DNA from 4 places in the Janthinobacterium sp. SUN176 genome. Region 4 is predicted to be linked to each of the others. Evidence: predicted binding sites of a transcription regulator. Region 4 holds the regulator's gene; each other region holds the start of a gene.
What was found. The regulator sigma-54, encoded in region 4, starts transcription at its own class of promoters, with help from an activator protein. The targets are predictions, from matches to a motif close to TGGCANGNAANCTGCTTT.
Positions count from the first base shown of each region.

Region 1 (7,568 bases), on a different contig from region 4:
GAGCGCGCCGCCTTGCTGGTGGCGCTGCGCGAATTGAACCTGGCCAGGGTGGCACTGCTGCTGGGCGCCTTGCCGCCGGCGGCCGCGCCCGTGCTGGCGCCGCTGCAGGCGATGCTTGACCAGCATCAATACCGTCAGCTGTGCGACTTGCTGGAGAATGAGGGCGCGCTGGCGCACGCTTGAAAAGTGTGGGCTGACAACATCGGATTCGCTGAAAAGACGGACTAAGTGCCGCCGATGGATGGTGCTAAATTGCAATAAAGATTATGATGATAGTACGTAGTTCATCGCAAAGAAATGTCTTGTCCAGCGCGGCAACGGATCGCCGCGCCTCATCCAAAGCTGAGAGAACTGCTACATGCACCGCGATTTTTCGGAAGTGAATTCGAAGGGCGAAGTACTGATCGTTGAAGATACGCCGGCTTCGCTGAAGCTGTTGAGCGATTTGCTGGGCGGCGCCGGCTATGCGGTGCGCCAGGCGCCGAACGGCGAACTGGCCCTGTGGACGGCCCAGGCGCGCCCGCCCGAGCTGATCCTGCTCGACGTGCGCATGCCCGGCCTCGACGGCTTTGAAGTGTGCCGCCGCCTGAAGGAGATACCGTCGCTGCGCCAGGTGCCGGTGATCTTCCTGTCGGCCCAGTACGATACGGACGACAAGGTGCGCGGCTTCGCGCTGGGCGCCGTCGATTTCATCGCCAAACCCTTCCAGGCCGAGGAAATCCTGGCCCGCACGGACGCCCACGTGCGCCTGGCGCGGGCGCAGCTGCAGCTGGCGCAGGAGCGCGCCAACCTGGAACGGCGCGTGGCCGAACGCACGGCCGAACTGGAGCAGGTGGCCAGCACCTTGGCGCGCGAAGTGCAGATCCGCCGCGCCAATGAGGAATTGCTGCGCCTGTCGGGCCAGGTCTTCGAAGCGACGCAGGACGCCATCCTGATCACCGATCCGGCCGGCGTCATCGTCACGGCCAACCCCGCCTTTACGCGCATCACCGGCTACGCGGCGCAGGAAGTGGTGGGCACGGACATTTTGCGCCTGCACGCCGAATACACGGGCGAGGCGGTGCTGCTGGCTCTGCGCCAGGGCTTGCGCAGCAGCGGCTGCTGGTCGGGCGAGGTGCAGACGCGGCGCAGGAGCGGCGACACCTATCCCTGCCTGCTCAGCGTCTCCACCGTGCACGGCCCCGACGGCGCCGTCGTCAACTACATCGGCGTCTTCCTCGACATCAGCGAGCGCAAGGCGGAGCAGCATCTGATCGATTTCCTCTCCTACCACGACGCGTTGACGGGCTTGCCGAACCGCGTGCTGCTGCGCGAGCGCTTCGAACAGGCGCGCGCGAACGCCCTGCGCGACGGCCAGCAAGTGGTGCTGATGTGCCTGGACCTGGACCGCTTCAAGAACATCAACGATTCGCACGGTCAGGCCGTGGGCGACAAGGCGCTGCAAGTGGTGGCGCGTTTCCTGTCCGGCTGCGTGCGCGAAGGCGACACGGTGGTGCGCCAGGGCGGCGACGAATTCCAGATCCTGCTGCAGGACGATGCCCTGCTGGGGCGCACGCTTGCGCTGGCGCAAACCATCCTGGCCGGCTTGCGCGAGGAACTCAGCGTCGATGGCGAGCGCCTGGCGCTGACGACCAGCATCGGCATCGCCATGTGCCCGGCCGACGGCGACAGCCTCGACGACGTGCTGCGCCACGCCGACACGGCCCTCGTGCGCGCCAAGGAAATGGGGCGCGACCATTACGCCTTCTTCACGGAGCGCATGGGCAGCGACATCCGCGCCCGCCTGGCGATGCAGCAGCAGCTGCGCGGCGCCATCGGCCGCGATGAATTCGAAGTGCACTACCAGCCGCAGATGTGCTTGCGCACGGGTGCCTTGCTGGGCGCGGAAGCCTTGCTGCGCTGGGATAACCCGGTGCTGGGCAAGGTGCCGCCCGGCCTGTTCATCGCGCTGGCCGAGGAATATGGCTCGATCACGGCCATCGGCGAATGGGTGCTCGAAAGCGTCTGCGCGCAGATCCGCGCCTGGCACGACGCGGGCCTGGGCAGCATCAAGGTGGCCGTCAACCTGTCCGGCAAGCAGTTCGCGCAAGACCGCACGGTGCCATTCGTCGAAGCGGCCTTGCGCAAATACGGCATCGCGCCCGCCTGCCTGGGCATCGAAATCACGGAAAGCACGGTGATGGGCGACCCGGACAAGGCGGTGGCGGCCCTCACGCGCCTGAAGGATATCGGCGTGGGCATTTCGCTCGACGACTTCGGCACCGGCTATTCCAGCCTCGGCTACCTGAAACGCTTCCCCATCGACGTGCTGAAGATCGACAAATCGTTCGTCGACGACGTCACCACCAGCAGCAGCGATGCGGCCATCGCCCGTTCCGTCATTTCGCTGGCGCATAACCTGGACATGCGCGTCATCGCTGAAGGCGTGGAAACGCGCGAGCAGGTGGATTTTTTGACGGAACACGGCTGCGACGAAATGCAGGGCTATTATTTCAGCCGCCCCCTGGCCGCGGAAGCCTTCACGGCCTTGCTGCGCGAACGGCGCGTGCTGACGGTGGCGCCGGCAGCCGTGTCGGCATAAGCACACCCCGCGCCGTGCCTGCACGATAACTGCACTGATATGGTGCGGGCGCCGCAATGCGGTGCATGATTCTCACGTTTCTTCCCTCTGACGCTGGCATGCATCCTGCTTTGTAGATCGTTATTTACACGATTGCAGTGCATGCCAGACAGCCCACATTTCGCAACGCCTACTGCCGCCAGCGCGCACAGCGCCTGGCAGGCGCACTTGCGCCTGGGCTTTGCGCTGCACGATGGCGTCAGCCGCCTCGTCGAGCGCACGCACAGGGGCCCCCTGCGCGTGCAAAAGCCCCTGTATCCGGAAGGCGCTGCCGTCTGCCACGCCATCATCATCCATCCGCCCGGCGGCGTGGTGGGCGGCGACCAGCTGGCCGTCGACGCCACGGTGGGCGAGGGCGCGCACGCCTTGCTCACGTCCCCCGGCGCCGCCAAGTGGTACCGCGCGAACGGCCATGTCTCGGGCCAGCACCTTGTGCTGCGCGCCGGCAGCGGCGCCGCCATCGAGTGGCTGCCGCAGGAGAGCATTTTCTTTGACCAGGCTTGCGTGCGCCTGCGCCACGAGGTGGAACTGGCGGCGGACGCCGGCTACATCGGCTGCGACATCGTCTGCCTGGGCCGCGGCGCCTCGGGCGAAATATTCAACACGGGCAGCATCCGCCAGCAGGTGCAGATCCGCCGCGGCGGCAAGCTGCTGTGGTGGGAGCAGGGCGTGCTGGCCGCCGGCGGCGCCCTGATGGCCAGCCCGCTGGGACTGGGGGGCCACACAGTGTGCGCCACCCTGATCGCCGTCGGCATGCCCGTTGCTCCCGCCGTGCTGGCGGCCGTGCGCGAGATCGCCGTGCCGGCCGGCGCCGCGTTTGGCGCCACGCACATGAAAGCGCTGGTGGTGGTGCGCCTGCTGTGCGGCGACAGCGAGGCGGCGCGCCGCATCATGCTGGCCGCCTGGCAGCTGCTGCGTCCCGCCATGCTGGGGCGCGACGCCGTCGTGCCCCGTATCTGGAACACTTAATCAGGAAAGAAGCGCAAGGAAAACCATGGACCTGACTCCCCGCGAAAAAGACAAGCTGCTCATTTTTACGGCCGCGCTGCTGGCCGAACGGCGCCTGGCGCGCGGCTTGAAGCTCAATTATCCGGAAGCGGTGGCCCTGATCAGCGCCGCCATCATGGAAGGGGCGCGCGATGGCAAGTCGGTGGCGCAGCTGATGTCGGACGGTACAAAAATTCTGTCGCGCGCCGACGTCATGGACGGCATCGCCGAGATGATCCCCGATATCCAGGTGGAAGCGACTTTCCCCGACGGCAGCAAGCTGGTGACCGTGCACCACCCGATACCGTAGTTTTGATTGCATGGCAGGGCGCCATCCGCGCCGTGCCTGTGTGGCGCCGGCGATCCGCCGGCCAGCGTAGAGCGCTTTGACGAAGGAAAACATTATGACCCCAGGCGAATACAAATTGGAAGAAGGCGAAATCAGCCTGAATGCGGGCCGCGCCACGGCTACCGTGGTGGTGGCCAACCGGGGCGACCGGCCGATCCAGGTGGGCTCGCATTTCCACTTTTTCGAGGTCAACCCGGCGCTGGCTTTCGAGCGCTGGCGCGCCTACGGCATGCGCTTGAATATCACGGCCGGCACGGCCGTGCGTTTCGAACCGGGCCAGCAGCGCACGGTGGAACTGGTGGCGCTGGCGGGCGAACGCAAGGTCTACGGCTTCAATGGCGCAGTGATGGGTGAACTGCAAGACACTCCACCGGGAAAGGATTGAAATGGCCAGCATTCCCCGCAGCGCGTATGCAGAAATGTTCGGCCCCACCAAGGGCGACCGCATCCGCCTGGCCGACACGGAACTGTTCATCGAGATCGAGCATGACTACGCGATCTACGGCGAAGAAGTGAAATTCGGCGGCGGCAAGGTGATCCGCGACGGCATGGGCCAGTCGCAGCGCTGCGCGGCCGAGGTGATGGACACCGTCATCACGAATGCCGTCATCCTCGACCACTGGGGCATCGTGAAGGCGGACATCGGCCTGAAAAACGGCCTGATTTTCGGCATCGGCAAGGCGGGCAACCCCGACATCCAGCCGGGCGTCACGCTCCCCATCGGCGGCGCGACGGAAATCATCGCCGGCGAAGGCATGATCGTCACGGCCGGCGGCGTCGACACGCATATCCACTTCATCTGCCCGCAGCAGATCGAGGAAGCGCTGATGAGCGGCGTGACCACCATGCTGGGCGGCGGCACGGGGCCGGCCGTGGGCACGGCCGCCACCACTTGCACGCCGGGGCCGTGGCATTTGCACGCCATGCTGGCCGCCAGCGACGCCTTCCCGATGAACCTGGGCTTCATGGGAAAAGGGAACGTCAGCCTGCCGCTGCCCCTGGAAGAGCAGGTGCGCGCGGGCGCCATCGGCCTGAAACTGCACGAAGACTGGGGCAGCACGCCGGCCGCCATCGACAATTGCCTGTCGGTGGCCGACCGCATGGATATCCAGGTGGCGCTGCACAGCGATACCCTCAACGAGGGCGGCTTCCTGGAACACACCTTGGCCGCCTTCAAGGACCGCACCATCCACACGTTTCACACGGAAGGGGCGGGCGGCGGCCATGCGCCCGACATCATCGCCGCCGTCGGGCAAGCCAACGTGCTGCCCTCGTCGACCAACCCCACGCGCCCATTCACCGTCAACACGCTCGACGAGCACCTGGACATGCTGATGGTGTGCCACCACCTGGACCCGGCCATCGCCGAAGACGTGGCGTTCGCCGAGTCGCGCATCCGCCGCGAAACCATCGCCGCCGAAGACATCCTGCACGATATCGGCGCCATCTCGATGATGTCGTCCGACTCGCAGGCGATGGGACGCGTCGGCGAAGTGATCATGCGCACCTGGCAGACGGCGCACAAGATGAAGGTGCAGCGGGGCGCGCTGGCGCCCGACACGGCGCGCAGCGACAATTTCCGCGCCAAGCGCTATATCGCCAAGTACACGATCAACCCGGCCATTACGCATGGCATTTCGCACGTGGTGGGCTCGCTCGAGGCGGGCAAGATCGCCGACATCGTGCTGTGGAAGCCGGCCTTCTTCGGCGTCAAGCCGTCGATGATTTTAAAAGGCGGCATGATCGCGGCCGCGCAGATGGGCGACCCGAACGCCTCGATTCCCACGCCCCAGCCCGTGCACTACCGCATGATGTTCGGCGCCTTCGGCGGCGGCCTGAAAAAGTCGTTTACGTTTGTCTCGCAGGCGGCGTACGAGCTCGATATCGGCCACAAGCTCAAACTCAATAAATCCGTCATCGCCGTGAAGAACATGCGCGGCTTGCGCAAGCACGACATGGTCCACAACAGCGCCACGCCGCACATGGAAGTGGATCCGGAAACCTACGCCGTGCGCGCCGACGGCCAGCTGCTCGTGTGCGAGGCGGCATCCGTATTGCCCATGGCGCAGCGTTATTTTCTATTTTAAGCGGGAGACAAGCATGCTCACTTTGCATACCAAACTGACGGCAGACGATCATCGCGCCGCCGTCGCCCAACTGGTGCTGCCCTACGACCAGCGCGAAAAATGCCGGCTGCGCGCCGTGCTGTCGAATGGCGAGGATGTCGCCGTGTTCACCGTGCGCGGCACGGTGCTGCGCGACGGTGAGCGCATGACGGGGCCGGAAGGAACGGTGGTGCAGATCGTCGCCGCGCGCGAACCGACCTATCTGGTGCAGTGTGCGGATGCGCATACCTTGCTGCGCTGCGCCTTCCACCTGGGGAACCGCCACACGCAGGCGCAGGTGGGCGACGGCTTTTTGCGCATCCGCAAGGACGTGGTGCTCAAGGAGATGCTGGAAGGCTTGCAAGCGACTGTGACGGAAGAAAGCGCGCCGTTCGAGCCGGAGGCGGGCGCGTATGGCGGCGGCCATGGCCACCACGATGGCCACGGCCAGCATTTGCTGGCGCCCGTGCCGCTGCGGCAAAAGATCCACCGCCCCGGTGACGCTGCATGATGCAGGCGTCGGCCCTGCTGCATTTGCTGCAGTTCGCCAGCCCGGCCTTGCCGATCGGCGCCTACAGCTATTCGCAGGGGCTGGAAGCGGCGCTGGAGTCAAACCTGGTGACGGATGCGGTCACGGCGCGCGAATGGATCGCCCGGCATCTGGCGCAGGTGGTGGCGCGCTGGGAGGCGCCCCTGTGCTGGCGCTTGATGCAAGCCTTCGAAGCGCAGGATCTGCACGCCGTGCAGCGCTGGAGCGAGCGTTTCATCGCTTCGCGCGACACGGCGGAATTTCGCGCCGAAACCATCCAGATGGGCTATTCGCTGACCAAATTGCTGGCCGAGCTGGGCGTGGCCGACGGCGTGCTGATCGACATGCTGCAGGGCCAGCCGGAGGTGGCCCTGCCCACGGCCTATGCCTGCGCCGTGGCGGCGCTGGCCATTCCGCGCGAAGAGGCGCTGCTGGCCATGCTGTTCGCGTGGGCGGAAAACCAGGTGCTTGTCTGCGTGAAATCCGTGCCGCTGGGGCAGGTGGCGGGCCAGCGGCTGCTGCTGTCGCTGCGGCCGGACCTGGAAGCGGCGGCCTTCACGGCGCAATCCTTGCAAGACGACGAGATGGGCAACTGGGCGCCTGGCCTGTCGCTGCTGTCGATGCGGCACGAAGTGCAGTACAGCCGGCTGTACCGCTCCTGAACACTACCGCGAGAGACTACAACATGACATCGATTACCTCAAACCCCCTGCGCGTCGGCATCGGCGGCCCCGTCGGCTCGGGCAAGACGGCCCTGTGCGAAATGCTGTGCAAGGGCATGCGCGAGCGCTACGACATGGCCGTCATCACGAACGACATCTATACCAAGGAAGACATGGAAATCCTGCTGCGCGCGGACGCCTTGCCGGCCGAGCGCCTGATGGGCGTGGAAACGGGCGGCTGTCCGCACACGGCCATCCGCGAAGATGCGTCCATCAACCTGGAAGCCATCGCGCGCATGCAAGCAGACTTTCCGAA
Region 1 is NZ_JAPWIA010000001.1:2,324,067-2,331,634, reverse strand. It holds gene O3299_RS10515 (HAMP domain-containing sensor histidine kinase) at 1-183, shown strand, start outside; gene O3299_RS10510 (EAL domain-containing protein) at 359-2,581, shown strand; gene O3299_RS10505 (urease accessory protein UreD) at 2,723-3,589, shown strand; gene O3299_RS10500 (urease subunit gamma) at 3,615-3,917, shown strand; gene O3299_RS10495 (urease subunit beta) at 4,012-4,341, shown strand; gene ureC (urease subunit alpha) at 4,343-6,043, shown strand; gene ureE (urease accessory protein UreE) at 6,057-6,572, shown strand; gene O3299_RS10480 (urease accessory protein UreF) at 6,572-7,252, shown strand; gene ureG (urease accessory protein UreG) at 7,276-7,568, shown strand, end outside.
Region 1: O3299_RS10505 (urease accessory protein UreD) is a predicted target of sigma-54. The motif match lies at 2,676-2,693, and genes of this name have one in related genera.

Region 2 (7,568 bases), on a different contig from region 4:
ATCTTGCCCGTATTCTGGTCCAGCGCCACCAGGTAGGCGTCCAGGGTGCCGAAAATCACCAGATTGCCATACAGGGCTGCGCCGCGGTTGACCACGTCGCAGCACGGCATGATGCCGTCCGGCAAGCGATGCTCATATTTCCACAGCTTGGCGCCCGTTTTCAAGTCGACGGCAAAGATGCGCGAATACGATGCCGTGACGAACATCTTGCCGTTGTGAATCAACGGCTGCGATTCCTGGCCCCGCTGTTTTTCGCCGCCGAACGAGAACGACCACGCTGGCACCAGCTTGGCCACGGTCTTGTCATTGATCTGCGTCAACGGCGAATAGCGCTGGCCTTGCGTACCCATGCCAAACGACAGGACGCTGGCCGGATTCTTCGCCGTGCTGTCGAGCATGGCATTGGTGACATTGCCCACGTCGGCCGCCTGGGCCAGCGATGCCAAACCCAAACCGATGAGTATCCCCATGATTTTTTTCTGCACAATCATCTCCCTCTGTTTTATTAGTATGTGTGTATCAAGTCTTGCGGTGCTCATGCGGCTGGGCATGCAACAGCGCGCACTCTTCATCGGTGAACAGGCGCGAGCGCGTCAAAAAGCGCTTGCCCGTGCCGTTGTCGAGTGAAAACATGCCGCCATTGCCATCGACCACATCGATAATCAACTGGGTATGCTCCCAGTACTCGAATTGCTCGAGTCCCATGTAGAACGGTGTGCCATTCAAATTGCCGAGATAAATGTCGGTGTCGCTGACATCGAACTCGCCCAGCGCGTAGCACATGGGCGCACTGCCGTCGCAGCAGCCGCCCGACTGGAAAAACATCAGCGGGCCGTGACGCTGGCGCAACTTGTCCATCATTTCCAGCGCCGCATCGGTGGCGACCACCCGGGCAATTGCTGCACTCATGGCATCCCTTTCTGCGCGCCGCGCCTGGACTGCAGGCGCGGCGCCTGTTGCCGGTTTAGAAGAAGCCCAGCGCTTTCGGGCTATAGCTCACCAGCAAGTTCTTCGTTTGCTGATAGTGGTCGAGCATCATCTTGTGGTTTTCGCGGCCGATACCCGATTGCTTGTAGCCGCCGAACGCGGCGTGGGCTGGATACAGGTGGTAGCAATTGGTCCACACGCGACCCGCCTGGATGGCGCGGCCCATGCGGAAGGCGCGCGAACCGTCGCGCGTCCACAGGCCGGCGCCCAGGCCGTACAAGGTATCGTTGGCAATCGCCAATGCGTCGGCCTCATCCTTGAAGGTGGTCACGGACACGACGGGTCCGAAGATCTCTTCCTGGAAGATGCGCATCTTGTTATTGCCCTTGAACACGGTCGGACGCACGTAATAGCCGCCTTCCAGGTCGCCCGCCTGCGTATTGCGCTCGCCGCCGGCCAGCACTTCCGCGCCTTCCTGGCGGCCGATATCGAGGTAGGACAGGATTTTTTCCAGCTGCTCCTGCGACGCCTGGGCGCCGATCATGGTGGCAGAGTCGAGCGGATTGCCCTGCTTGATGGCAGCCACGCGTTTCAAGGCCCGTTCGATGAATTTCTCGTAGATCGATTCCTGGATCAGCACGCGCGATGGGCAGGTGCACACTTCACCTTGATTCAGCGCAAACATCGCAAAACCTTCCAGGCACTTGTCGAAATATTCATCATCGGCATCCATCACGTCTTCAAAGAAGATGTTCGGCGACTTGCCGCCCAGCTCCAGGGTGACGGGAATCAGGTTTTGCGCCGCATAGCCCATGATCAAACGGCCCGTGCCCGTTTCACCCGTAAAGGCGATCTTGGCGATGCGCTTGCTCGACGCCAGCGGCTTGCCCGCTTCCAGGCCGAAACCATTGATGATGTTCAGCACGCCAGGCGGCAGCAGGTCGCCGATCAGCTCGATCAACACCATGATGGAAGCCGGAGTCTGCTCGGCCGGTTTCAAGACGACGCAATTGCCGGCGGCCAAGGCCGGCGCCAGTTTCCACACGGCCATCAGGATAGGGAAATTCCACGGGATGATCTGGCCCACGACGCCCAGCGGCTCATGGTAGTGATAGGCATAGGTTTCCGCATCGATTTGTGCGACGGAACCTTCCTGGGCGCGGATGCAACCGGCGAAGTAACGGAAATGGTCGATGGCCAGCGGAATGTCGGCATTCATCGTTTCGCGGATCGGCTTGCCGTTGTCGATGGTTTCCGCCGTGGCGATCAGGCTCAGGTTCTGTTCGATGCGGTCGGCGATGCGGTTCAGGATATTGGCGCGCTCGGCAGGCGAAGTCTTGCCCCATGCCTCCTTGGCGGCGTGCGCGGCGTCCAGCGCCAGCTCGACGTCTTCCGTCGTGGAACGGGCGATTTCGCAAAACGGCAAGCCCGTGATCGGCGTGATGTTAGGAAAGTATTCACCTTTTACTGGTGCAACGAATTTGCCGCCGATGTAATTGTCATAGCGTTGTTTGAAGGGATTGGCTACGCCCAGTTTGCTGATGTCTGCGAGATTCATGTCGTCCTCTATCGGGTTAATTAGAATGGAAATACTTAATTAAAATCAAACGTCCTGGTACAGATGGGGTGAGTACACGGAGTCTTCCGCAAATGCCGTGCCAGCTCGCCATCCCACTACAAACTTAGCCGGTTTTGCCCCCGTTACAAGGGCGTGGCGTCAATCCCGGCCCGCTTTTCAGCGCATGCCCCGGACTTGGGTGGGGGCGTGGCTCTGTTTGCGTTTTGAACAAGGTGGCAGCATCCTGTTCCAATCCGGGCCAGCCCTGCTTTGCCGCCACGCCGCCGCTGCACAATGGAACAGGTGTACCAGACTGGAACACCTGCGCCTGTGCCATGAAGGAATCAACGAATCACCACGCCCCATGGCAATTCACCCACGGCAATATCGGCCACCTTGCGCGCGCTGGCCGTGTCGATGACGGACACGCTGTTCGAGCGGCCATTGGCCACGTACAGCTTGGCGCCGTCCGGCGTGATGGCCATGTTCCACGGGCGCTTGCCGACGCCAATCGTGGCCGTGACCTGATTGCTGGCCGTGTCGATCACCATCACCGTTCCGTCGATACCGTTCGAGACATACACTTGCTTGCCGCCGGGATGGACGGCGATGCCATTCGCATTCTTGCCCGCTGGAATGGTGGCAATCGCCTTGCGCGCGGCCATGTCGATCACGTAGACGGCATTGACCAGTTCGCACGCCACGTAGGCGCGGCCCGAGTCCGGGCTGAAACCGATGCCGCGCGGACGCAGCCCCACGGCGATGGAAGCGACCTGCCGGCGTTGCGCCACATCAATGACATCGACTTGCTCCGCCTCTTCCGCGCTGACCAGCAGCCAGCGCCCATCCGGGCTGAAGACGGCGTGTTCCGGATTGCGTCCCTGCACCTTGATATCGGCGAGCAAGGTACCTGTCTGGCCATCGAGCAAGGCCACGCTATTGTTTTCCTCGACGGCCACAGCCACGTGACTACCGTCTTGCGAGGCGCTGACGCCTTCGGGCGACTTGCCCAGCGCCACCGTGCGCACGGGCGCACCGCCAGCGTTATCGATCAGCAGCAAGGCGCTGCTGGCGGCATCCGTGACAAACAATTGCCGCCCTGTGGGATCGGCAGCGATGCCGCGCGGACGCTTGCCTGCGGCGATCTGGCGCACCACCTGGTCGGTCGCCGTGTCGATCACACTCAAGGTGCCCGACTTTTCATTGGGAACATAGGCAAAGGGAGCGGCATGGACCGCGGTGCTGACGAGCGCCGGCAGCAGCCAGCACACCTGGCGCAAGCGCGAGAAGAAGTTGGGCATAATCACCTTTTCAATGGCAAAACGAGGGAAAAGCGCGCCGCATCGGCGCCTCTGACAATTACCGTATGCAAACGCCGTGCCACTGACACGCGTATAATTTCAGCCCACCAATGGAGACATGGCAGGCATATTGCTTGATACACCTACGCAGACCTGTACCGCGCACGCGATCAAGCAGGCTTTTATTCACATTGGAGAATCCGCATGCAGCATCGTTTCCGCCTGAACACCATCGCCAGCCTGTTTGTCGCCGGCAGCGCCACCCTCGCCCCTCACGTCTTTGCCGCCGAGGCAGCTGACCCGGCCAATGGGCAATTCATGGATACGGTGGTCGTCAGCGGCAGCCGCATCGCCCACCCCAGCCAGGAAGTGCCGGCCTCGATCGACGTGGTCGACAGCGCCCGCATCCAGGATGGCCAAATCCGCGTCAACGCGTCGGAAGCACTGGCCGCCGTGCCGGGCCTGGTCGTGCAAAACCGCCAGAACTACGCGCAAGACTTGCAAATCTCGTCGCGCGGCTTCGGCGCCCGCTCGGCCTTCGGCGTGCGCGGCGTCAAGCTGATCAGCGATGGCATTCCCGCCAGCATGCCCGACGGCCAGGGCCAGGCCGCCACCTTCAACCTCGATACGGCCGAGCGCATCGAAGTGCTGCGCGGACCGTTTTCTGCCATCTACGGCAACCATTCGGGCGGCGTGATCCAGCTGTTTTCCAAGGATGGACAAAATCCCCCTTCCGTCGAGCTGAATGTGACGGGCGGCAGCTACGGCACCAGCAAGGTGGACTTGACGGCGCAGGGTCAGGCAGGCGGCATCGGCTACGTGCTCGACGGCTCGCGCTTCCGCACGGACGGTTTCCGCGACCACAGCGCCGCCACGCGCGAACAGGCGTTCGGCAAGATCACCGTCAAGCCCACCGCGGACAGCAAACTGACCATCGTCGCCAACAGCCTGCACCAGGGCAACACGCAAGATCCCCTGGGCGTCACCTGGCCCACGTTTGCCGCCAACCCGCGCGCCGGCGAAATCGACACGACGGACACGCAAAACCCGAAACGCACCCTGGCCGACCGCTACAACACGCGCAAGAGCATCGACCACCAGCAGATCGGCGCCACTTATGAACAGTCGTTCGGCGATGACCGCCTGCACGTGATGGTGTATGGCGGCAACCGCGACGTGATCCAGTACCAGGCGTTTAATAAAGCATTCCAAAATACCAAAGTGGACGGTCTACTTAAGCATTCGGGCGGCGTGGTCGACTTCCAGCGCCAGTTCTATGGCATCGACACCAACTGGCTGCACGTGAACCAGTTGGCCGGCGGCAAGCTGAGCACCACCATCGGCATCGACTATGGCCGCTCCAGCGATGACCGCACCGGCTATGAGAACTATATCGGCGAAGTGTACGGATTGAAGGGTAAGCTGCGCCGCGACGAGCAGGATGTCGTCTCCAGCCTCGATCCGTATATCCAGGCGGAATGGCAAGGCGGCCCGTGGCTGCTCAGCGCAGGTGTGCGCTACAGCAAGATGAAAGTGGCGGTCGACGACCATTTCCTCAGCAACGGCAACGATAGCGGCAGCCTGGAGTTCAGCCACACGACGCCGGTGCTGGGCCTGCTGTATAAACTGACGCCGAACGTCAACGTCTATGCCAGCGCCGCGCGCGGTTTCGAAGCGCCCACCCTAAATGAACTGTTTTACTCGGGCACGGGCGGCGGCTTCAATTTCAACTTGAAGCCGGCCACCAGCACCAACCTGGAAGCGGGTGTCAAGGCCAGGATCGCCAACAACACGCACGTGAATGCGGCCTTGTTCCAGATCAAGACCAACGACGAACTAGTGGTCGACAAGTCCAGCGGCGGGCGCACCAGCTATCGCAATGGGGGTAAAACCTTGCGCCAGGGCATGGAAGTGTCGCTGGATTCGAACCTGCCATATGGCTTCACGACAAAAGTGGCGCTCACCAGCCTGCACGCCGTGTATGACCAGGCATTTGGCGGCGTGCGCGAAGGCAGCCGCTTGCCGGGCGTACCCAGCGCTAACCTATTCGCTGAACTGGCCTGGAAAGACACGCTCGACCGTTTTGGCGCAGCGCTGGAAAGCGTGGCCAGCAGCCAGGTCTACGCGGAAGACAGCAACATCGAAAAACCGGCGCCCGGCTACACGGTATTCAATGCGCGCGTCAACGCCAGGCAAAACGTGGGCAATTGGCGCTTCAAGGAGTTTGCCCGCCTGAACAACCTGTTCGACAAGACCTACGTGGGTTCCGTCATCGTCGGCGACAGCAACAAGCGCTACTATGAAGCGGCGCCGGGACGTAATTGGTTGCTGGGCGTTAGCGCCCAATATAGTTTCTAAAACTAAAAAGCCCGCGCCTCTTCCGATGCGCGGGCTTTTTTGTCATTCAACATGGCCTGCTATGGCCGTGCTTCCTTCACCCCATATTTCTCGAAGATGGCTTTCAATTCGCCGCTGGCCGCCATTTCGTTCATGGCTGCCTGCAGCAACTTGCCCACGTCGAGCTGCTGGCGGCTGACGGCCAGGCCCACCGCCCAGCCCGCACGCGGCAGGCGGGCGAACGCCACTTCGCTCATGGGGAAAGCGGGATCGCTTTTCAGTACCGATTCGATTTCCGAACGGTTGGCCAGCACGGCGTCGAGCTTGCCCGCCTGCAATTGCTGCAAGGCTTCGGCTGCCGTATCGAAGATGCGCACGTCGTCGCGGTACTTGCCATTGTCTTCGCCCAGCATCAGCATGGCCGCGATCGACACCTTTTCCACGCCGATGCGCTTGCCGGCCAGCGAGGCGACGCCATCGAATTGCGGCACGGCTTGCGCACTGCGCGCCAGGCGCACGGTTTCCACGTAGTATGGCGCGAAGATCTCGACCTTGTCGTTGTCCGCCATCAACTTCTTGTCGACCGGCACATGCAACATCACATCGGCGGGGCCATAACCGAGGTAATGCCCCTTCCACACCATATTGCGCAAATCGTCGTTGAGGTTTTCGCCGGCGGGAAATGGCAGCAAGCTCAGTTTCAGCCCCAGCTTTTTCGCCAGCGCTTCGGCAATATCGATATCGATGCCCGTACCCTTGTCAGAAAACGGCGCGAATTCGTTGTACACAGCCACTTTCAGGCTGCCCGACTGCTGCACCTTTTGCCAGTCGGCGCGCGCCGGCGCGGCGGCGCATAGCGCCAGGCAAGCGAGCGAGATCATCGCGCGCGCGCCCCGGAATTGAATTGAACGCATGGGACTCCTTCGTGATCAGTTCGACTTAATTCGACTCGCGGCGCGTTTCCAGATAGGTCTTGATGGCCCACATGGCTTCCTGGTTGAACACGCCTTCGAACGGCGGCATGTACACGGCGCCATTGCGCACTTTACCGTGGCGGATGGTGGTCAGGTAGTAATTGTCCGTTTCCTTGTAGCACGCCTGTTTCTTTGTCTCATTCTTGATACCGAAGCAATCACGGTCCAGCTGGCGCAAGTCGGGCGCGATGCCGCCGGAGATGGCTTCGATGCCGTGGCAACGGGCGCAATTCTGGTTGTAGGCCGATGTGCCTACCGTCAAGGCCAGTTTGTTGCCCCGATACGGGTTTTGCTCGAGCCACTTGTCGCCCACCTTGGGCAAGCCCGTGGTATCGACACCTTGCGGCGTGACATTGCCGTGCGCATAGGCATGCGGCAAGGTCAGCAGGGAAGTGAGGGCAACGGCGCCGGCGGCGGCCACGCCGAGCAGGGTACGAATGGAATAGGTCATGCTGGTCTCCTTGGTTTTTT
Region 2 is NZ_JAPWIA010000009.1:8,330-15,897, forward strand. It holds gene O3299_RS27920 (PQQ-dependent methanol/ethanol family dehydrogenase) at 1-470, opposite strand, end outside; gene O3299_RS27925 (DUF779 domain-containing protein) at 520-909, opposite strand; gene adh (aldehyde dehydrogenase) at 965-2,485, opposite strand; gene O3299_RS27935 (beta-propeller fold lactonase family protein) at 2,830-3,786, opposite strand; gene O3299_RS27940 (TonB-dependent receptor) at 3,991-6,144, shown strand; gene O3299_RS27945 (ABC transporter substrate-binding protein) at 6,204-7,037, opposite strand; gene pedF (cytochrome c-550 PedF) at 7,063-7,548, opposite strand.
Region 2: adh (aldehyde dehydrogenase) is a predicted target of sigma-54. The motif match lies at 2,571-2,588, and genes of this name have one in related genera.

Region 3 (7,568 bases), on a different contig from region 4:
CCACGTCGCGCAGGAAGTCATCGAGCAAGTGATTGCGGTCATCGCTCCACAAGTTCATGTTTTGCTGGCTGTGATGCAGGCTGTGCAAGCCCCACCACCAGCCGAAATGGTGCGAGGCCCGGTGGTAGCAATAGTCGACGAAGTCCAGTATCACAAAATAAATGATAAAACTGAGCAAGGGGCTGATGCCGGGCAACAGCGATTCCAGGTTCAATGGATGAATATTGTCGAAGCGCAAGGCGCCCGCCAATGCATCCATCAGCGGATCGAGCGTGAAGAACACCACGACGGAAAACAGGCCAATGCGGTGCAGCACCGTATAGATAAAATCGTTCCAGCGGGCGCGCGGGTCCGTCATCTTTTGCGCGGGAATCAAGGCTTCGAGCGGACGCAGCACGAGAAACAGCAGCACCAGTTCGCACAGGCCGATCAGCAGCCACTCCGTGCCCTCGAACGCTTCTTCCGTGAATTCGCCAAAGCCCAGGTGATATACGAGCGGGTTCACCACCGTCTGGAACAGCCAGCCTTGCGCCGCGCCAAAGGCGTCGACCACAGCATCGATGACGGGCGTGACGAAGCTGACGATGTCGGCGGCGATCATGGCTGGCCCTTCTTCCGCGCGTAGGCAGGATGCTCGCGCAGGGTGGCAAAGCAGAAACCCTTGTCTTGCAGGCCGGAAATCAAGGCGTCCAGGTTGGCCGGTGCCCACGGCTCCTTGCGCGACCAGATGCCCATGTGCGCAATGAAAATATCGCCGCTGCGCAAGTTCGCCAGGGCTTTCTTCAGCAGCGTGGCGTTTGGATACTTATCGCTGGGCAGCTCATCGCCGGAATACCCCGCCGGCGCCCAGCCCGCGTGCTGGTAGCCGCAGGCGCTGCCGGCCGCCAGGGTGCGCGGCGACGTGTAGCCGCCCGGCGCGCGCCAGAACGGGTCGAGCTTGCGCCCGGTCAGCTCCTGGAAGCGCGTATCGACGCGGCGCAATTCTTCGCAGAATTGCTGATCCGTGAACGACGCCAGCTTGCCGCCATCCTTGCCGAACTGGGGCTTGACCTGGATCAAGCCGTTGGCCAGATCCTTCTTCCAGTACACGTGGTCAAACGTATGCGTGCCGAACGCATGGCCTTCAGCCACGCGGGCTTTCCAGTACGGCGCCCACGAGGCATCGAGCGAATAGTCGCCGCGCGTGGTCTTTTCATTGGCCAGGAAGAAGGTTGCCTTCACATGGCGTTTGTTCAGCACGTCGGCGATCAGCTGCGCTTGCGACTGGCTACCCGTGTCAAACGTCATGTAGATGGTGCCCTTGCAGGCGGCCGGGGCTGGCGATGCAACTGGAGATGCGGCTGGGGCAGCAGATATGGCGGCAGGTACGGCAGCAGGTGCGGCGGCATGCGCGGGCGACAGCATGGCGTTGGCGCACAGCAGCATGGCGGGCGCGTGGCCCGCGAAAATGAAGCGTTTCATCATCACCGGCTCATCACATGCGCGGCGAGTGGGTGGCGAAATACACGCCATGGGGCGAGCGGCCCACCGGGATGGTCTTGATCACCTTGCGCGTGGTCAGGTCGATCACGGCCACTTTCTTGATCCAGCGCAACGTTACCCACATGGTCTTGCCGTCCGGCGTGATTTCCATGCAATCGGGGCCGCCCGGCACATTGATCGTGCCCACGTTTTCCAGCGTTTGCTGGTCGATGATGTTGATCGTGTTCGACACGCGGTTCGAGACGAACGTCATGCGGTTGTCGCCCAGCGCGCGGAAATTGTGCGTGCCGGCGCCTGCCTTGATGCGCTTGACGGTCTTTTGCGTGCGCCAGTCGATCACTTCCACGTAATCGCTGCCCATGATGCCCACCAGCAAATGCTTGCCATCGGGCGTCATCGTGATGCCGGCCGGCGCCGGGCCGACAGGCATGGTCCATTTCACCGTTTGCGTGGCCAGGTCGATGGCGCTGACCTGGTTGCTGCCCTGCTGCGTAATGAAAGCCATGGTGCTGTCGGCCGTGAACGCCATATGGCTGGGCAATTTTGGCAGCGGGATGCGCTTGGCCAGGGTCAGGTTCTTGCCGTCGTAGCGGTACAGGTCGATGCGGTCCAGGCGCAAGGAGTTCGAGATGAACCATTTCTGGTCCGGCGAAAAGCCGATCTGGTACGGGTCGAGGATGTTGCTGATGCGGCGCTGGATCTGGCCCGACACGGGGTCGAGGAAAATCAGCTCGTTGCCAACGGAACTGGCGACGATCAGCGACTTGCCGTCCGGCGTTTCCATCAGATGGTGCGGTTCCTTGCCGACGGCAAAGGTGGACAGGGGAGCATAGGTTTTCTGGTCCAGCAGTTGCACCGTAGCATCACGGGAATTGAGCACCACCACCACTTCGGCTTGCGCCGTCGATATTGCGGAAACCAGGCACAGCGAGGAAAAAACAAGGCGGCGTAGACTGCGGAACATGGCAAAAATCACTGTTAAATACAAAACATGCATTTTACGTGGAACACTGTATTTATTGTGTGAAATCCCCCCTTAAATGCTGCCGGCAGCCACACATCGCCGTAATTTCCGTTTTTTCCCCGTCCCAGGCCTGGAATGGCGCTTTGCAACTCATTGCTCTACAATCTGAAGCTTTCATCGCCTACACAAGGATAATCATGACCACCACCACTACCGCTTCCGGCCTGCAATACATCGACACCACCGTTGGCGAAGGCGCTGAAGCGCAAGCCGGCAACAATGTTGTCGTGCATTACACGGGCTGGCTGCAAAACGACGACGGCAGCGCCGGCGCGAAATTTGACTCGAGCAAGGACCGCAACGATCCATTCGAATTCCCGCTGGGCGCCGGCCGCGTCATTCAAGGCTGGGACGAAGGCGTGCAAGGCATGAAAGTGGGCGGCAAGCGCCAGCTGATCATCCCGGCAGCACTGGGCTATGGCGCACGCGGCGCCGGCGGCGTGATTCCTCCGAACGCCACCCTGATTTTCGACGTCGAACTGCTGGGCGTATAAGCACCGACTCCGCAGCGCTCAAGCGACTGTACCGACGCCGCCCCTGTTCACGCAGCGGCGGCGTTTTTGTTTTGAGTGTGTCCTCTAATGCACGGCGCGCTTTTTTCACTATGATGTCAGGCACTGCAGCACGCACGGTGGCCACTCCGCCGGGCCTGCCGCACTTTTCCAGCGATTCCATCAGCACACAGGAGCCATCATGAGTTTACAAGAGCAATTCGAACAAGCGCAGCTCGATTCCAAGACCCTGTCCGAGCGTCCGGACAATATGACCTTGTTGAAAATCTACGCCTTGTTCAAGCAAGCGTCGAGCGGCGACGCCACGGGCGAGCGTCCTGGCATGACCGACTTCGTCAACCGCGCCAAGTTCGACGCCTGGGCGGCCCTGGCCGGCACCTCGAAGGAAGAGGCGCAACAGCAATACATCGATCTGATCGAAGACTTGAAGGATTAAACCTGAAAACGCCTGTTTTGCAGAGAAATAGGCCGAAAACGGCTGAAAACTCACCAAAAACCACAAAAATAGGCTGAAAAAGCAAAAGTGGCTACCAAATCGGTAGCCACTTTTTTACGCCTGTCTCAGCCGCAAACTTACTTTTTCGCCGCCGCCAGCGCTTGCGCGATCCAGCCGTCAAACGTCTGCTGGTGGAACTTGATCCAGCCAGCCGTATGGCGCGCGATATCGGCTTGCGTGTTTTCGCCGCGGCGCATGCGCTCGTTCTGCGCATTGATGTCCGCCACGGGCAATTGCATCACTTCGAACAGCTTGGCTGCGGCCGGATTCTTCTCCGCCCAGGCCTTGTTCGACACGATGCGCGCCGTGTTGACGGCAAAGCCGTAGTCGCTGCCATCGTCGAGACGGGTATTCACCTTGTCCGGATTGGCCGAGAACGGCACTTTCAGCCAGACCACGTCCTTGCCCGGCACCAGCACGCCGCTGACCCAGTACGGCGTCCACGTGTAATACAGGATCGGTTCGCCACGCTTGTAGCGGCCCAGGGTGTCGGCGATCAGGGCCGCATAGCTGCCCTGCACGTGGGTCACCGTCTTGCGCAATTTATACGCATCCATGTGGTTCTCGATCAGCGCTTCGCAGCCCCAGCCGGGGTTGCAACCGGTCAAGTCGGCCTTGCCATCGCCATCATGGTCGAACAGCTTGGCCAGGTTGGGATCGCGCAACTGGTCGATATTCGTGATGTTGTACTTTTCCGCCGTCGCCTTGTCGATCAGATAACCTTGCGCGGCAGGCCCCGCATACTGGCCCGTGCGCGACAGCTTGGCGTCGCCGCCCGCATTGTTATAGAAATCCTTGTGCATCGGGTCCCAGTGCACGGCCATGAAGGTGGCGTCGCCGTTGGCAATGGCGATATGCGCCGTCGGATATTCCACTTCCTTGATGGGCTGCACTTCGTAGCCCAGCTTTTCCAGGGCCTTGTCGACCAGCATGGTCTGGAAGGTTTCTTCCGCGATCGAGCTTTGCAGCGGTTGCACCTTGACGCCCTTGCCGGGCAGCGCATCGGCAGCGGCGGCCGGCGTCTGCGCCATGGCCAGGCTGGTGGTCAGGGCCATGGCGGCGATCGCCAGGGCGGAAAACAGCTGGAACTTGCGTTGCGATTTTTGCGTCACTTTGAAATTGTCGATTTGATGCATGTGTATCCTTTATTGTGCGTTGGCCAGCGTTACTTGCTGTTCAACATTATTTTTCTCCACATTGCCACGCACCAGGCGCAGCACGAAACCGGCAGGACCCGTCTGGTACCAGTGGCGCACGCCGCGGCGTGGCTGGCCCATCGCTTGCGTCAAGCGGTCCAGGGTGATGGCCAGCAGCACGATGCCCAGGCCGCCCACGGTGGCCAGGCCCATGTCCAGGCGGCCGATGCCGCGCAATACCATCTGGCCCAGGCCGCCCACGGCGATCATCGAGGCGATCACGACCATCGACAGCGACAGCATCAGCGACTGGTTGATACCGGCCATGATCGATGGCATAGCCAGCGGAAATTGCACGCGGGTCAGCAACTGCCACGGCGAGGCGCCATAGGCGCGGGCCGCTTCGATCAGGTCGGGACGCACCTGGCGGATGCCGAGGTTGGTCAAACGTACCAGCGGCGGCAGGGCAAAGATGATCGTCACGATCACGCCAGGCGCATTACCGATACCAAACAGCATCACCACGGGCACCAGGTAGACGAAGGCGGGCGTCGTCTGCATGGCGTCGAGCAGGGGGCGCAGGATATTCTGCGCGCGGTCGCTGCTGGCAAGGAAGATGCCCAACGGCAAGCCGATGGCCAGGCAGAACGCCAGCGACGTCAAGACCAGCGACAAGGTCGTCATGGCTTCCGGCCAGATGCCCAGCATCGACACCACCAGCAGCGCCAGCACGGTGCCGATGGCCAGGGTGCGGCTGGTAAATTGCCATGCCAGCAAGCCGATGATGGCGATCACCGTCAGCGACGGGGCGGCCAGCAGCACGCCTTCCACGCCGGACAGCACGCTGTCGATCGGCGCGCGCACGGCCTGGAAGAAGGGACGGAAATGCGCGACGACCCAGCCCAGGCCCTGGTTGATCCAGCTTTCCAGCGGCAGCGAGCCGTCGAAAATCTGCGTCAGGTGAAAGCCGGATGCATGTTCCGGCTGCACGGCAGGCGCGGCGGCGTCCAGCCAGGCGGTGCTGGCGTCGGTGGGCGGCGTCAGCGCCCAGGGATTGATTTGAGCGGCCTGTTCAACAACAGGTTCTACTGCGGAAACGGTGCTTGGATTCATGCTTGTCCTTTCTGTTGTTGTTCGGCTATGGCTGGCGTGTCGCGGTCAAGGAACTTCAGCAAGGTTGTCTTGCTGATGGCGCCGCGGAAGCTGCCGTCATTGGCCACCACAGGGACGGCGTAAGGCAGTTGCGCCACCTGGCCGAACAGGCCGGCGACTGGCTCATCTGCATTGATGGTCTGCACGTCGGGCAGATAGGCATGCGCCAGGCCCAGCGGCCCCACATGGCCGTCGAGCGCACTGCGCAGCGAATCGGCCGAGACGACGCCAAGGAACTTGCGCTGCGGATTGACGACGTAGGCAAACGCGCGATCCTGCTCTTCCAGCATCGACAGCGCGGCGCGCGAGCCGCGGCTCGGCGACTCGGACACGACGATCTGGCTCTTGCGGGCGATATCGCTGGCCTTGAAGACGGCCGCCGCATCGACGCCGCGCACGAAGTTGCGCACGTAATCGTTGGCAGGTTTACGCAGGATTTCTTCCGGCGTGCCCACTTGCACCACGTGGCCGTCTTTCATGATGGCAACGCGGTCGCCGATGCGCATGGCTTCGTCGAGGTCATGCGAAATGAAGACGATGGTGCGGCGCTTGATTTGCTGCAAGCGCAGCAGTTCCGATTGCATTTCCGTACGGATAATCGGATCGAGCGCGGAAAACGCTTCATCCATCAACAGAATCGATGGATCGCAGGCCAGCGCACGGGCCAGGCCCACGCGCTGCTGCATGCCGCCCGACAATTCGTCGGGATAGCTGGCGCCGTAGCCGTCCAGGCCCACTTGTTCCAGAGCTTGCTGGGCCAGCGCATGGCGCTCGGCCTTGGGCATGCCGGCCAGCTCCATGCCGAAGGCAGTGTTGTCGAGCACGGTAATTTGCGGCAGCAGCGCGAACGACTGGAACACCATGCTGATGTCCTTGCGGCGCAGGGCGCGCAGCTGGGCGTCCGGCAAGGTATTGATGTCGTTGCCGTCGATCAAAATGCGGCCGGCGGTCGGCTCGATCAGGCGGTTCAGCATGCGCACCAGGGTCGACTTGCCCGAACCGGACAGGCCCATGATGACGAATATCTCGCCCGCTTCAATGGTAAAGGTGGCGTCGAAAACGCCGATGGTGCAGTCGGTCTGGGCCAGGATATCCTGCTTGCTGGCGCCCTGATGGACGAGTTCAAGTGCTTCTTCTGGCTTGTCGCCGAACACTTTGAACACATGGTCGATAATGATTTGTTTTGCCACGATGTGGTTCTCCCTCGATTTGACGAATGGAATGAAACCCAGCAAGCTGCCAGCTTGCGGCGGGAATCAGCAAACCCTGTTGCGTCGGCTACGCCACGGCGCAAAAAGCGCACGGGAGCGACAGGAAACAGGGGGTGACACGCATGTGACCAGCGGATGGCCAAAGCCGGTGCCGGGGTGCCGTGTGCGTGCTAAAAGAGGCTGTGGTTCAGGACTTTTAACAACGCTAGCGCCATGCAAATACATGGCACCAAATGTATTTGACCGAAAAAAAATCGACCAAGCTACTTTTAACTGGATGCGGGTGTAAAACCCAATGAATTATTCACCACTCAGCGAGTGGGGAGTACTGCGAAGCAGATGGTGAAACGCGGTGTAGCTGTTGTAAATATGACTCAAGTATAACGCAAAAAGCCGCCAAAGTCCAATGGCTTTCCAAATAGAAATGTGCTAGCAATGTTCGCCAGCGTACAGTCAGACGTGAAAAAGGCGAAAAGCGACGTGTTTTCATCGTCTTTTCGCCCATCGCTGCGACACGTTTTCTAGCACCAAACATGGCGCCAGACAAGCGGATCA
Region 3 is NZ_JAPWIA010000003.1:225,641-233,208, forward strand. It holds gene O3299_RS22280 (sterol desaturase family protein) at 1-601, opposite strand, end outside; gene O3299_RS22285 (polysaccharide deacetylase family protein) at 598-1,464, opposite strand; gene O3299_RS22290 (beta-propeller fold lactonase family protein) at 1,475-2,446, opposite strand; gene O3299_RS22295 (FKBP-type peptidyl-prolyl cis-trans isomerase) at 2,644-3,000, shown strand; gene O3299_RS22300 (acyl-CoA-binding protein) at 3,200-3,454, shown strand; gene proX (glycine betaine/L-proline ABC transporter substrate-binding protein ProX) at 3,592-4,650, opposite strand; gene proW (glycine betaine/L-proline ABC transporter permease ProW) at 4,660-5,763, opposite strand; gene proV (glycine betaine/L-proline ABC transporter ATP-binding protein ProV) at 5,760-6,992, opposite strand; gene O3299_RS22320 (polyhydroxyalkanoic acid system family protein) at 7,566-7,568, opposite strand, start outside.
Region 3: O3299_RS22290 (beta-propeller fold lactonase family protein) is a predicted target of sigma-54. The motif match lies at 2,473-2,490, and genes of this name have one in related genera.

Region 4 (7,568 bases):
TGGAAGAAGAAGTCGAGCGCCTGCCTTTCCTGTTCCCCACGGAAGACGTGCTGGGCTTGCCCGTGCGCAAGGTCGTCATCCCCGTCGCCGCCGGCCGCAACATCGCCGTGCTGCTGGAAGCGGCCGTGCGCAATACGATTTTGCAACTGCGCGGCATCGATACCTTGCAGGAGTTCATGGAACGGCAACGACTCGCCATGAGTGGCGATTAATGTTGCCAAGGAGTTCACCCTTGCAAGGGCGAACCGTTGCGCAGGCACGCAGCAGTGCTGCGTGAATTCCCTGCTGCACCAGAGATTAGCAATGAGTGGTGACTAGCGTTGCAAGAAGCACGCCCTCTTTTGTTTAACCAATACTACAGTCGAAATTGCAATAATTTGTAAAGATAGTTGCCTTGGGAGCGGAGCGCCGGTCTTTATTGTATGATCGGGTTATGCATATCGTCCTTATCACCGGAATATCCGGCTCCGGTAAATCCGTCGCGCTCAATGTGCTGGAAGATACCGGTTACTATTGTGTCGACAACCTGCCACCGGCCTTGCTGCCCAGCCTGGTGCAGACCCTGCTCGACGAAGGTACACCGCAACTGGCCGTCGCCGTCGATGCGCGCAGCGCCGAGTCGCTGACCAGCCTGCCGCACAATGTGGCCCTGCTGCGCGACCAGGGGCACGACGTCAAGGTCATGTTCCTGACAGCCACCACGCATTCGCTGGTGGCGCGCTTCTCGGAAACGCGGCGCAGCCATCCGCTGTCGCACGAATTGCGTCCGAACCAGAATCCGGCCAGCCGCCGCACCCTGATCGAGTGCATTTCGGAAGAGCGCGAACGCCTGTCGACCATCGAACAGCTGGGCCATGTGATCGACACGTCGGAACTGAGCGCCAACAAGCTGCGTGCCTGGATCAAGGATATCGTCGCCTCCGAACGCGCGCCGCTGACCCTGTTCTTCGAATCGTTCGCCTTCAAGCTGGGCGTGCCGCTGGACGCCGATTTCGTCTTCGACGTGCGGGCCTTGCCGAATCCCTATTACGACCTCGCCTTGCGCCCCCTCGACGGACGCGACGCGCCCGTGATCGCCTTCCTCGACGCGCAGCCCAGCGCGCTGGAACTGCTGGCCGACATCCGCGCCTTCATCGAGAAATGGTTGCCATCATTCAAGTCCGACAACCGCAGCTACCTGACGGTGGCCCTCGGTTGCACGGGCGGCCAGCACCGCTCCGTGTACATGGCGGAGCGGCTGGCGCAATATTTCGGCCCCAACGAGCGCGTGGTACTGCGCCACCGCGAGCGCAGCTAGTTAATCGAGGTGGCGCAGCGGATGCGCAGCGGCCGGCCAGACGGGGGCAAAGAAGCGCGCCACCATGGCCGCGTCGACTTCGTCCAGGCTGGCGGGGTTCCAGCGAGGGGCATTGTCCTTGTCGACCACCAGCGCGCGCACGCCCTCGAGCACTTCGCCATGTTCGAAATTATGGCGTACCACCGTGCGCTCCAGGCGCAGGCAATCGGCCACGCCCAGGTGGGCGCCCCGCTGCAGCAATTCCAGGGTCACCGACATCATCAAGGGCGAACGCAAGCGCATGGCCGCCAGCGCCTTGGCGGCGAACGCACTGTCGTCCTGCGCCAGCGAGGCCATGATGGCCGCAACGGAGCCGGCGCTGAAATGGCGGTCCAGCGCCGCGCGCGCCGTGGCCAGGGGGGATACCCCCGCCTCGGCCTGGAATGGCGCCGCCAGCGCCTTGATGGCCACAGGCAAGGCCTCGCCCGGCGTCGATTCAAACAGGTCCAGCAGCGCCCCCATCTGCGCTTCGGGCAGGTAGACATCGGCCAGGCCCGTGTACAGGGCGTCGGCCGCGTTGATCGTCAAGCCCGTCAAGCCCAGGTACAGGCCCAGCTGGCCGGCCAGGCGGGACAGGAAATAACTGCCGCCCACGTCCGGGAACAGGCCGATATTGACTTCCGGCATGGCCATGCGCGTGCGGCCCGTCACGATGCGCAAGCGGTTGCCTGGCCCGGCTTGCGCCACGCCCATGCCGCCGCCCATCACCACGCCATCCATCACGGCGATATACGGTTTCGGGTAGAAATGAATTAAATGATTTAAAGCATATTCTTCCGTAAAGAAATCTTCCAGCAGGGCGCTGCCGCCTTGCGGCGTGGCCAGACCCGCATCGTAAAAGAAACGGATGTCGCCGCCGGCGCACAGGGCTTTGTCGCTGCTGGAGCGGATCACGACGGCGTCCACCTGCGGATCGTCGCGCCAGGCCAGCAGGGCCGCGCTCAGGGCGCGCACCATCTCCAGCGACAGGGAATTCAAGGCTTTCGGACGGTCGAGCACGATGTGCCCGGTGCGGTTGCGGATGGAAGTCTGGACGAAGTCGCTCATGGCAGGCAGGAAAGAAGTGAAAGTGCGAATATTCTAATGCCTGCGCGGGGAACATTGCGTTCCGCTGGGCGCAAAAAAGGGCGCAATGTGCGCCCTTAGTTGATCACAACTGCTGGAAGCGGGTGGCCTTAGACGGCGACGACGGCTTCTTCCTCGGAGTTGTCTGGCAGATGCTTGATCGCCTCTTTACCGTGCCCTTGCACTTTGGTTTTGTATTTCATCACTTGCCTATCGAGCTTGTCGATCAGCGTATCGATCGCGGCGTACAGGTCGTGCGCCAAGCTTTCCACATAGACAGTCTTGCCGCTCAAACGCAGGTTGACTTCAGCCTTTTGACGTTTTTCTTTCTCTTTGAGGTTATCCACGGTCAGAATCACGGCGATATCGATGACTTGATCGAAATGACGTTTCACGCGCTCCAGCTTCGTTTGTACGTATTCACGGATGGCTGGTGTCACTTCGAGATGATGTCCGCTGATGGTGAGATTCATACACACTCCTAAAGATGATCGGGTTCGTGCGGTCCATCCTATCCGGCCCGCAGAGGAACCGAAAAAAACTTACAAACACTTACGCAGGCTCACTGGCGGAATTTTTAATGCTTCCCGGTATTTGGCAACAGTACGTCGCGCAATCACCATGCCTTGTTCCCCCAGCATGTCCGCAATCTTACTGTCGGATAAAGGATTTTTAGGGTCTTCTGCTCCTGTCAGTTGCACGATCAATGCCCGTATCGCCGTCGATGACGCTTCGCCCCCCGCTTCGGTGGCGACGTGGCTACCAAAGAAATATTTCAACTCGAACATGCCGTGCGGGGTCAGCATGTACTTTTGAGTTGTTACCCGCGAGATAGTACTCTCGTGTAAACCCAGTGTATCAGCTATTTCACGGAGCACAAGGGGGCGCATGGCAACGGCCCCATGCGAGAAAAAGTTCTTTTGTCTTTCTACTATCGCCTGCGCCACGCGCAGGATCGTGTCGAAGCGCTGGCGCATATTCTTGATCAGCCACTTGGCTTCCTGCAACTGTGCGCCCATGGCGCCCTCCCCCTTGCCCTGCTTGAGCAAGTTGGCGTACATGGCGTTGACGCGCAGGCGCGGCATGACGTCGTTGTTCAAGGTCACTTGCCAGCCATTGCGCGCGCGCTTGACGACGACGTCGGGCACCACGTAATCGGACACGTCCGAGGCGAACACGGCGCCCGGATGCGGATTGCACTGGCGAATCACCGTCTGCGCTTCGCGCAAGTCTTCATCGTCGCAATCGAGGGCTTTTTTCAGCTTGTTGAAATCGCGCTGGGCAAACCAGGCCAGGTGCTTTTCCACGATGACGAGGGCCATGCGCCGCGTCACCATGGCGATGTGTGGCAAGCGCTTGATTTGCAGGGCCAGGCATTCGGACGCGTTGCGCGCGCCCACGCCCGGCGGATCGAAACTTTGCAGCAGCGACAAGGCCGTGCGCATCTCGTCGGCGTCGATTTCCAGCTCTTCCGGCAGGCGCGCCAGGATGTCGTCGAGCGACTCTTCCAGGTAGCCATTGTCGTCGAGCGCGTCGATGATCAGCTCGACCAGCGCGCGGTCGCGCAATTCGAGCACCGTCACGCGCATCTGCTCCATCAGGTGTTCGCGCAGAGTGCAGTGATGGGCCTCCAATTGCGGACGCGAATCTTCGTCGTCGGGCGCCTTGCCCCGGCTCGCCTCACTCCAGTCGCTGTCGCCGCCATCCGCGGCGGCCGGGCTGTCGCCCCCCTCGCCGTCAAACGCTTCCGCTTCGGCCGGCGCTGCGGGCGCCTCCTGGCCTGGCGGCTGGGGCGGCGCTTCGGCCGGTGCGGCCGTGGAGCTCAAGGCCCCGTCGGACAGCAGGCGCAGCGAGCGGTCGAGCGGATCATCGAGGCGTTCGAGCAAGGGATTGTCCGTCAGCAATTGCTCGAGTTCCTGGTGCAATTCCAGGGTAGACAATTGCAACAGGCGTATCGATTGCTGCAACTGCGGCGTCAGTGCCAGGTGCTGCGAAGTGCGCAGCTGCAATGATTGTTTCATTGGCTTACATGCGGAAGTGTTCGCCCAGATAGACCCGGCGTACCGACTCGTTCGCAATGATGTCGTCGGGGCGTCCCGACGCCAGCACCGAGCCCTGGTTGATGATGTAGGCGCGGTCGCAAATACCCAGCGTCTCACGCACATTATGATCGGTAATCAGCACGCCGATATTGCGCTCCTTCAAGAAACGCACGATGCGCTGGATCTCGATCACGGCGATCGGATCGACGCCGGCGAACGGCTCGTCGAGCAGCACGAAACGGGGATCGGTGGCCAGCGCGCGGGCGATTTCCACGCGGCGGCGTTCGCCACCGGACAGGGACAGCGCCTGGTTCTCGCGCAGCTTTTCAATCTGCAAGTCGGCCAGCAATTTATCCAGCCGCTCCTCGATCTCGGCCTTCGTCAGCGGACGGCCTTCGACGGTCTGGATTTCCAGCACGGCGCGGATATTGTCTTCCACCGTCAGCTTGCGGAAAACGGACGCTTCCTGCGGCAGGTAGGACAGGCCCATCTGCGCACGGCGGTGGATCGGCAGGCTGGAGATATCCACGCCGCTGATATCGATGCTGCCACCATCGGACGGCACCAGGCCGACGATCATGTAGAACGAGGTGGTCTTGCCGGCGCCGTTCGGGCCCAGCAAGCCCACCACTTCGCCGCATTCGACTTGCAGCGAAACATCATGCACGACTTGCCGCTTGCCATAGGTTTTTTGCAGCCCGCGAACGATCAGGGTGCTGCCGCAACGTGTATTTTCCATTATTTCTTTCCTGGCGCGGGCGTGGCCGGCGCTTTCTCCGCTGCCGGCGCCTTGGTCTTCGGCTGGATCACCATGCGCACGCTGCCGCCATCGGCGGTGCTGGTGCCGCTGTTGGAATTTTCCATCGCAAATTCTTCCTTGCGGCTGTCATACGAGATGAAAGCGCCATTGGCCACATCGGTGACTTTCGCGCCTTCCAGGCGCGTCAGCTTGGCTCTGGAAAACAGTTTCACCACTTCCGTCTTGTTGTCGTATTCCACGCGCTCCGCTTCGCCTTCGACCCACAGGTCGCCCGCGCCATCACGCTTCTGGCGGAAGGTCGCAAGCTTGCCGGGATCGGCCCAGAAGGTGATGAACTGGTAGCCTTGCGGGTCTTCCGTGATCAGGGCCCGGCCCGCCTTCATGGTCAGGGTACCCTTGACCAGCACGACGTCGCCCGTCAGGGTGCGCACCTGCTTGACGTCATCGACGTGGCCGCTGCGTGCCGTGATGACGGCTTCCTTCTCGGAATCGGCCTTCTCGGCATGCGCCGCGCCCATGATGGCCAGCGAAAATACGGTCAACAGCAAGATGTTCTTCATAGTATGGTTTCCTTGTTTCATTCTGTCATTTTGCCGCCGCGGCCGGGCGCGGTTTCGGCGGGAGGACCATGCGCAGCGCATTCTGCACTTCCACCACGCCGGTGGCGTTATTCGCCTTCATGCCGACGCCATTGATGCGCGAGGCGCCCGTCAGGATATCGACAGGCACGTCCGTTTCCATTCTTTCCTCGTCCGGGAACACCGTCAGCGCTTCCGTCTTGACCGTCAGGTTCTGCGCCTTCGGACTGGCCACGCGGTCGATCACGACCTTGCGGTGCAGTTGCAGCCGGGTATTGTCCTGGTCGATATGCGCCAATTCCGCATTCATGTTCATCGGCGGCATGCCTGGCGTGAGCTTGCGCACGAAGGGCTGGTCGATATCGGACGAATCGTCCAGCGGATAATGCGTGAGCTTGGTGCCCGACACGATATAGCTGGGCTTGCCCGTCAAGTCCATGCGCACCATGCTGAAATTGGTGATGAAATAGTCGGGTTCATCCAGATGCTTGCTGGCCGTGATGTCCTGGCCATTCTTGTTCATCACCTCGAGCAGCCAAAAGCTGCCCAGCGCGACGACAACCGCGCCCAGCACGGTAAAAATCATGCGCCAGCGATGGGCGCCTCCTGGCTTACGCATAGGGCTTCACTCTTTCAAAGGTCACTGGCGAGGCGGCGCGCCTCACTCCAGGAACGGCGCCATGACGCGCGCATAGTTGTCCTGGGCGCGCAGCAGGAATTCGCAGATCTCGCGCACCGCGCCGCGGCCGCCGCCGGCCTGCGTCACATGGTGGGCCAGGCCCTGCGCCTCCGGACGCCCGCCCGGCACGCTGACGGCAAAGCCCACGCGCTTCAGGATGGGCGCGTCGATGACGTCGTCGCCGATATAGCCGCATTGCTCTTCCGTCAAGCCCGTCAGCGCCAGCAATTCACGAAACGGCGTCAGCTTGTCGTGACCGCCCTGGTGCACATGGGTAATGCCCAGGTCTTGCGCGCGGCGCGCCGTGATGGCCGAGCGGCGCGCGCTGATGATGGCCGTCTGCACGCCCGATTCCTGCAGCAGCTTGATGCCCAGGCCATCATACACATTAAACGTTTTCATCATCTCGCCGTCCGGGCCGAAATGCAGACTGCCGTCGGTGAGCACGCCATCGACGTCAAAGATCATCAGTTTGACCTTGGCCGCCCGCGCCAGGTTGTCCGCCACGCTGTCCATCAGATCACCTTCGCTTGCGTCAGATCATGGATATGCAGCGCGCCCACCAGCTTGCCGTCGGCATCGACGACCAGCATCTGGTTGATGCGGAACTGCTCCATCACGGCCACGGCATCGACGGCCAGGCGTTCGGGCGCGATGCTGCGCGGCTGCGCATGCATGACGTCGCGGATCGCCACTTGCGTGAAATCCTGCACGCGCTCGAACATGCGGCGCAGATCGCCATCCGTAAACACGCCCACGGGGCGGTTGTCCGCGTCGACGACGGCCGTCATGCCCATGCCTTTCTTCGTCATTTCCTCCAGCGCCTGCAGCAAGGAAGCGTCCACGGGCACCTTGGGTACGCGTTCGCCGCTGCGCATGACGTCATGCACGTGCGTGAGCAAACGGCGGCCCAGGGCGCCGCCCGGATGCGAGCGGGCGAAATCTTCTTCCTTGAAGCCGCGCAAGTCGAGCAAGGCCACGGCGATCGCGTCGCCCAGGGCCAGGGTGACGGTGGTGCTGGCCGTCGGCGCCAGGTTCAGCGGACAGGCTTCTTTCTCAACAGAAATATCCAGGTGCACGTCGGCCAGCTGGGCCAGGCTCGAATTCG
Region 4 is NZ_JAPWIA010000004.1:93,897-101,464, reverse strand. It holds gene hprK (HPr(Ser) kinase/phosphatase) at 1-212, shown strand, start outside; gene rapZ (RNase adapter RapZ) at 434-1,297, shown strand; gene O3299_RS23305 (enoyl-CoA hydratase/isomerase family protein) at 1,298-2,383, opposite strand; gene hpf (ribosome hibernation-promoting factor, HPF/YfiA family) at 2,512-2,874, opposite strand; gene O3299_RS23295 (RNA polymerase factor sigma-54) at 2,944-4,422, opposite strand; gene lptB (LPS export ABC transporter ATP-binding protein) at 4,427-5,182, opposite strand; gene lptA (lipopolysaccharide transport periplasmic protein LptA) at 5,182-5,763, opposite strand; gene lptC (LPS export ABC transporter periplasmic protein LptC) at 5,789-6,400, opposite strand; gene O3299_RS23275 (HAD family hydrolase) at 6,443-6,976, opposite strand; gene O3299_RS23270 (SIS domain-containing protein) at 6,976-7,568, opposite strand, start outside.